Regions from separate parts of the Roseateles sp. GW821-FHT09H11 genome, predicted to be linked through region 2. Evidence: predicted binding sites of a transcription regulator. Region 2 holds the regulator's gene; the other holds the start of a gene.

Region 1 (3,403 bases), on a different contig from region 2:
GAGGATGGTAATCGCGTCAACCCTCGTACGGCCCTTTCCCGGGCAGCGCCCACAGCAGGCCGAGCGTCGCGCCGGCCGGCGCGACGGTGAGATGGTCCTCGCCGGCCAGAACGCGGCTCTCGATGCGCAGCGACTTGTAGCGGCGCCTGCGCAGCTGTGTCTCGAACCGGCGCACGTCGGCGACGAGGTCGCTCTCCTTGTTGAAGCGCGGTCCCGGCGCGACGGCCTCGTAGGCGCCGACGTACTGGAAGACACGGGCCGCCAGGTCGGTGTGCTGCTTCGCGTAGGCCGCTTCCTGCTCGAACACCAGGTGACGATCGAACCAGAACGACGGACTGCCGAGGATGTAGTGGCTGAACAGCGCCGGCCTGGCGAGCAGGACCTGCGCCGCGAACAACGCGCCGTAGGAATGCCCGAGCAGCACGCGGCGGGCCGGGTCGAGCTGGTAGCGCGCGGAGATGGCCGGTACTGCGATGTCGGCCAGGTACTTGAGATAGGCCGCCCCTTCGCCGTAGCGCGGCGCGCCATAGCGATCGGCGGGCCGCCCGGGCCGCGTCCGGGGATCGCTCGGGGTGTAGTCGCGCGAGCGCATCTCCACGGCGGATTCATCCGCGGGCCCCGCCAACCCGACGACAGCGAAATCGGCCAGGTTGCGACCCTGTTGACCCACGCGGTTGCGCAGCGCCCGCACGAGCGGGAAGGCATAGGGCGCATCGGTCACGAACACGGCCGGTCGGGGACCGGTGTTTGGAGGCGCATTCGGCGGCAAATCGATCCAGACCTCGTAGCGGCGGCCGGTGGCCGGATCGGGCAGCGGATGGACGAAGGTGCCGGGCAGGGCGTAAGGCCCGGTGGCATCCGGCAGCGCGGGCGCGGCGATGGACCGGGTGGTCGGCATCAGCAGCGAGCCCAGCGCCGCGGCGAGGACTTGCCTGCGGTCGGTCATGCGAGGAAGCGGGAGCAGCGAAGGGTCGCGAGTGTCTCGCGGCGTGGCGGCGGGACGCCCCCTGGAAGCCGTTACGTGCGTTACGGACGTTCCGCGCGCCAGGTGCCCGTCATTTGCGCGCCAGGCCCTCGCGTGCCTCAGTCGACCAGGATGTTCCGGTTCTTCAGCGTCAGGTGGATCTTGTCGCCGACCGTGTCCTTGTTGAAAGGCTTGACGATGTAGCCGGTCGCGCCGAGCTGGGCGGCGCGGATGATGTCTTCCTTGCGGCCCTCGGCGGTGACCAGCAGCACCGGCACCTTGCGCAGCGGATCGGACTCCGGTTTGGCGCGCAGGGCCTCGAGGAGCTGGAAGCCGTTCATCACCGGCATGTTCACGTCGCTGAGGACGAAGTGGACCGGTTCGCCCGACTCGGCACAGAGTTCGAGCTGGCGCAGCGCGGCCTTGCCGTCCTCGGCCTCGAGGATCTTCTTGAAGCCCAGCTCGCGGAGCAGCCCGGAGATGATGCGGCGCATGGTCGAGAAATCGTCGACCACCAGGAAACAGAACTCTTCGCGTTTGATCGTCGTGACCATGTGGAACCCCTTCAGGGGTGGAATCCTAGCGTGAGGAGGCTCAGGCGTATTCGTCGAGGAAGGCGCCCAGCGACGCGTGAGCGGGAGAGCGCCTTGCGCCGGCCTCATCAGCGTCCCGATCCTGGTCCCGGTCCTGAGCCTGCGTCGAGGCCTGGGGCGCGGCGCTCTGGCCGGATCGCTCCGCTGCCTTCGCTTGCGCGGCCTCCGCCGCCTGTTTCTGGATCTGGGCGATCTGGTCCATCACCATCTGCATCTGGGTTTGCAGCAGCTTCTGGCGTTTTTCCTTCGCCTGGGCGTCCATCGTCGAGTCCGAGGCGAGATCCTTCATCTGCTTCTGCAACTGCTTGAGTTGCGATTGCAGACGTGCGATCTGCGCGTCGGGGCCGGTGCCGGAGGCCGCGGAGGAGGTCCCCGTCGAGGTCGATGCCGAGGAGGCGGAGGGGATGGCGACGTGCATGATGGATTCCCGGGCGATGCTCCGATATCGGCCCCCGGGGCCGGGTCTTGAGGGGGCCCGGGGCGACCGCGTGCGTGCAGCGGCTGCCCGGACCCGCGCCGAGGCTCACGCCGGGGTCATGGCACTGCGGGTAGCATCCCCGGATGACCTCGACAACGCCTGACCCCGTCGCCGCACTGCTGCGCCACGCCGCCGCCACCTGGATCGCGCCGCGTTTCCGCCATCTGGCGGACGAGGAGGTGATGGAGAAAGCCCCCGGCGAGTGGGTCACGACCGTCGATCGTGATGTCGAGGCCTTCCTCACCCCCGAGCTGCGTGCGCTGGTGCCCGGCTCGCGCGTCGTCGGCGAAGAGCAATGCGCGGAGACGCCGGAGCTGCTCGACCAGCTCGACGAGGGCGCCGTGTGGCTGGTCGATCCGCTGGACGGGACCTTCAACTTCATCTCGGGGCGCGAACCGCTGTCGTCGATGGTGGCGCTGCTGGAAGACGGCGTGACCGTCGGGGCCTGGATGCTGGATCCGATCTCGGGGGTGCTGCATCACGCCCGGCGCGGGCAGGGCGCCTGGCGGGAGACGGAACGGCTGCACACGGCGCCGGGCTCCGGGCTGAAGCGGGCCGTCGTCAAGACGCGCTTCCTTCCGCAGGAACACCAGGACCGCGTCGCGACCTGGCAGGGCGTCGAGATCCTGCCCGGACTCAACTGCGCCGGCGCGGAGTACCCCGCACTCGCCGAAGGCGCCTTCGACGCGACGCTGTATTGGCGCAAGCTCGCCTGGGACCATGCGCCAGGCACGCTTTTCATCACGGAAGCCGGCGGTTTTGCGGCGCGGCTGGACGGCACGCCCTATCGCGCTGGCGACCGGCAGCCGGGGTTGCTCGTGGCTCGCAGCCCCGACGTGTGGGAAGAGGCTGCGGCAGCTTGGAAGAAGACGTCGTGAGCCCGGGCGAGGGCGCTCCAGGGGGCATGGGGGATCCCTCCAGGACCCCCAAGCACCCTTCCGGCCCCAGTCGCGCTCGTTGACTTCGGCCTCGCTGGCATGCGCTGACTGAGGGTCGCGGCGTTTCCGCCGATTGGGGCGGTCAGGAGCGGAGGCTCCGGTTTGGAACGCGGATTGCCGCATCTGGCGTCGATGACAGCCTCCCTCGATATCGCACGCCGGCTTGACCGGCTGCCCTGGTCGCGCTGGCACTGGCGCGTGGTGCTAGCGCTGGGCGTGGCATGGGTGCTTGACGGGCTTGAAGTCACCCTGGTCGGCTCGGTCGGCGCCGTGCTGGAAAGACCTGACACCCTCGGCCTGAGCGCGGTCCAGGTCGGCTGGTCCGGATCGCTGTATCTCGCCGGGGCGATCGTCGGCGCACTGGTCTTCGGCCGGATGTCGGACCGGCTCGGCCGCAAGCGGCTGTTCCTCGCGACGCTCGCGATCTACG
Region 2 (3,403 bases):
TTGTCATGTCCTGATTGAAATCAACCGCCACATTCATGGACTTGTAAAGACCGACAGCCTCAATTCTTTGAATAATCATGAGTATGTAAAATGGAGTTTTAAAACCCAAACGCCAACCTCACCCCACCCCAATGCCTCCCAGCAACGGTGACGGGTGCCGAAGCCTCCTTGAGCAGCACGAAGTTCCCGCCGCCCATATCCCGGCGGTAGGTTTGCAGGAGGAACGGTCGTTGATTCCGGGCTGAAGCCAGCCCTGTCCGGTCGTTGAAGATCCGCCGGTAGCGGCTATTGGCTGTATTCCAAGCCACGTCGCCCGCTCGCTGGGGCTGGCAGTACCGCTTGTTATGCGTCGCCACGTACCCGTTGCGGTCCACCGCGATGCAGAACACCACCTTGTCCGAGAACTTCAGCATCCGCTCCTGGACCTCCGGGAACAGCTGATCCGCGATCTGCGTGAATCTCGTCGTGAACTGCTGCGGGTCGGTCCCCGCGATCGGCTGGTACTGCTCGTCGAAGAGCGACGACGCATCGATCCGCTTCTCCTTCACCGCGCGTTCGAGCAAGCCGGCGATCTCGGCCGACGCGGTCTGCACCGCCTGGATGTACGGCGAGTCCTCGACCTCGACGCCGCTCGACGCGATCTGCTCGATCATCTGCTCGGACAGCCGCAGGAACCGGTCGCTGCACGCGAACGCCGACTCCAGCTTGCGCATCGCCTGCTGGATCTCCACCCCGAGCTCTCCCGAGCGTTCCGCCAGCTGATGCGTCGTCGCTTGGCTCTCCTGCGCCGATTTCGCGATGAGGTCGACATCGACCTCCACATCCGCGAACGCCTGCAGGATCTTGCTCTCGCCGGCTCCTCCCGAGCCGTCCGCCCTCAACTCCCGGCTGAAGGTCCCGATCCGCGCATCCAGCGTCCCCACCGTGCCCATGATGGCCTTCGACGACGCCTCCACCTGCGCCGCCAGGTCCTTCACCGCATCCGCCACCACGCCGAAGCCGCGGCCCGCTTCGCCGGCGCGCTTGGCTTCCACCGATGCGTTGAACGCCACCAGCCGCGTCTGCAACGCGATCTTCGTGATCTCGGACGCCGCCCCGGACACCTGCCGCAGCGTCGCCACGATCCCGCCCACCTCGTCGCCCACGCCCGACAAGGCCGTGCGCGCGCGCCCCACCGCCTCGCGGGTCTGGTTCGTCGATTGATTGATGCCGTCCTGCGCATGCCGGACCTGCTGCAGCTCCGAGCCCAGCGCCTGCATCGCCTGCGCCTGCGAGGTCACGACCTTCTGCGTGTCCTCCAGCAGCCCGCGGACTTCGGCCGCGTCACGGCCCAGTTTGGAAACGCCGGAGGAGAGCTCCCGGACGACCTTCGCCGTGTTCCCTTGCATCGCCGGCTCATGAAAGCCGATGTCGGCTCCCCCCACCGACGCATCTGGCGCCACCTTCCCGGCGCGCCTGCGCCATGAGTCCCACATCGGTCGCTCCCCTCATGGTTTATGGACCACAAGAACTGCGGCCGCTGTGCGGCTCGTTTTACCAGTCGCGCAGCTTCACGCGCAATCGGGCAATCGCTTGACTGTGTAGCTGGCACACCCGCGATTCAGTCACCTTCAGCACCGCGGCGATCTCTTTCAGGTTCATGTCATGTTCGTAGTACATGGACATGACGTAGGCCTCGCGCTCCGGCAGGTTCTTGATCGCCTCCACCAGCGCCTCGCGCATGCGGTGGTCGCGCAGCATCGACATCGGATCGGCCGAGTCGTCGCTGACGTGACGATCGAGGTAGTCGTCGCTGTCGTCGTCCCCGGAGATGTCCTCCAGATAGACCAGCTGCGTCCCGCGCACCTTGCCGAGCATTTCCTGGTACTCGGTCAGCGAGATGCCCATCTCGACGGCGATCTCGGACTCCTGCGGCGGGCGGCCGAGCTTCTGCTCGAGCTTGTGCACCGCGCTCTCGATCGAGCGCTGCTGGCGGCGGTTGCCGCGGCTCATCCAGTCGCTGCCGCGCAGTTCATCGAGCATCGCGCCGCGGATGCGCTGCGTCGCGAAGGTCTCGAACTGCACGCCCTGCGCCGTGTCGAAGCGCGACAGCGCGTCCGTCAGGCCGATCAGGCCGACCTGGATCAGGTCGTCCAGTTCGACGTTGGCCGGCAGTTTCGCGATCATCTGATGCGCCAGACGGCGCACCAGCGGGCTGTACTGGCGGATCAGCGAGTTGTTGTCGAGTTGACCCTTGGCGGTGTACATCGTCTCGTCTCCAATCCGGCGTCAATGCGCAGCGAGGGTCACGCCTTGCGGGGCGCGGCCAGCCTTGGGCTGCCACATCGGCCGCGGACGCAGCGGCATCGCATCAGCGGCGCTGTCGAGCGCCGCACCCGGTACCGAGGCCAGCAGCAGCTCGCGCGCCATGTGACGCAGCTCGTGCGTCAGGGGCGCGGAGACCGGCTGGCGGGGATCCATGCAGGCCCACTCGCGCAGCACCGCGCCGAGGAAGCCGTCGCCGCAGCTCGAGAGCTGCTGGGCGATCCGCTCCGCCAGGCGCAGCTGCGGGTTGCAGGCCAGCAGCAGGCTGTAGACCATCAGGCCCGCGCGCTGCGTCAGCCATTTCATGCCGGCGTAGGCGTAGGTCACGCTCTGCACGTCGGTGTCGGCCAGCAGCACCGGACGCACCTCGCGCGAGACCAGCACGCGGCTCAGTTCCGCGGCGCTGGCATGCAGCAGGACGACGTCCGCGAACGGCGCCGCGTCGGTCACCGCTTCCAGGAACTGGGCGGCCGAACCGTTGGCATTGATGTAGCGCAGCGGCAGTCCGCGCGCGGTGAGGAAGGACACCTTCGCCGACAGCGCCTCCACGCAGGCCGCGAGGTCCACCGCCGCGAGGTCCGACGGCGCCGCGGCCTGCTCGCCCGCGTCCACGACCAGCGTGTGCAGGCCGAGTTCGCCGAACGCCGCGCACATGCCTTCCAGCAGCGCGCCGCTTCCCACCACATGCGGATTGCTCACCACCGGCACCACGCGCACGCGCGCCGTGGCGAACAGACGGCGCAGGCCGTCGGCCTGGTCCTTGGGAGCATTGCTGAAGTCGCGCATTGGGCTGCTCTGTGTCTCTTGCGTGTTTCCGCTCCAGCCACCATGTCCCTCTCGAAAGGAACCGGCCATTGCTGGAGCCGTTACCGGAAGTTTCGCCCCGGGGGCCACTCCTTGACCGGGAATTGAAAGGGGGAAACACCCCGCTTTTCTCTCCTGGCACCCTCACCTCGTGGACCTCTCACACAACGACTTCGAGTCGTCCCCCGCCGCAACGGAAAAAGGGGGAAAGGCCCGAGCCCTTCCCCCTTTCTAGAACTTGTGACCGGGTTTGGCAACTCCGGTCCCCCGGAAGCCCCTCCGGCCGAGCGGTCAG

The links. The regulator FliA, encoded in region 2, starts transcription of late flagellar genes. The targets are predictions, from matches to a motif close to CTAAAGTTTNNNNNNNNNNNGCCGNTA.
Region 1: AC07PR_RS00760 (FlxA-like family protein) is a predicted target of FliA. The motif match lies at 2,001-2,027, and genes of this name have one in related genera.

What each region holds. Positions count from the first base shown of each region.
Region 1 covers NZ_JBWKOA010000001.1:186,558-189,960, forward strand. Annotated here, with positions in the region: gene AC07PR_RS00750 (alpha/beta hydrolase) at 17-946, opposite strand; gene AC07PR_RS00755 (response regulator) at 1,084-1,518, opposite strand; gene AC07PR_RS00760 (FlxA-like family protein) at 1,559-1,975, opposite strand; gene AC07PR_RS00765 (inositol monophosphatase family protein) at 2,119-2,913, shown strand; gene AC07PR_RS00770 (MFS transporter) at 3,106-3,403, shown strand, end outside.
Region 2 covers NZ_JBWKOA010000003.1:348,410-351,812, reverse strand. Annotated here, with positions in the region: gene AC07PR_RS12380 (AAA family ATPase) at 1-79, opposite strand, end outside; gene AC07PR_RS12375 (methyl-accepting chemotaxis protein) at 99-1,475, opposite strand; gene AC07PR_RS12370 (RNA polymerase sigma factor FliA) at 1,534-2,247, opposite strand; gene AC07PR_RS12365 (MinD/ParA family ATP-binding protein) at 2,269-3,090, opposite strand.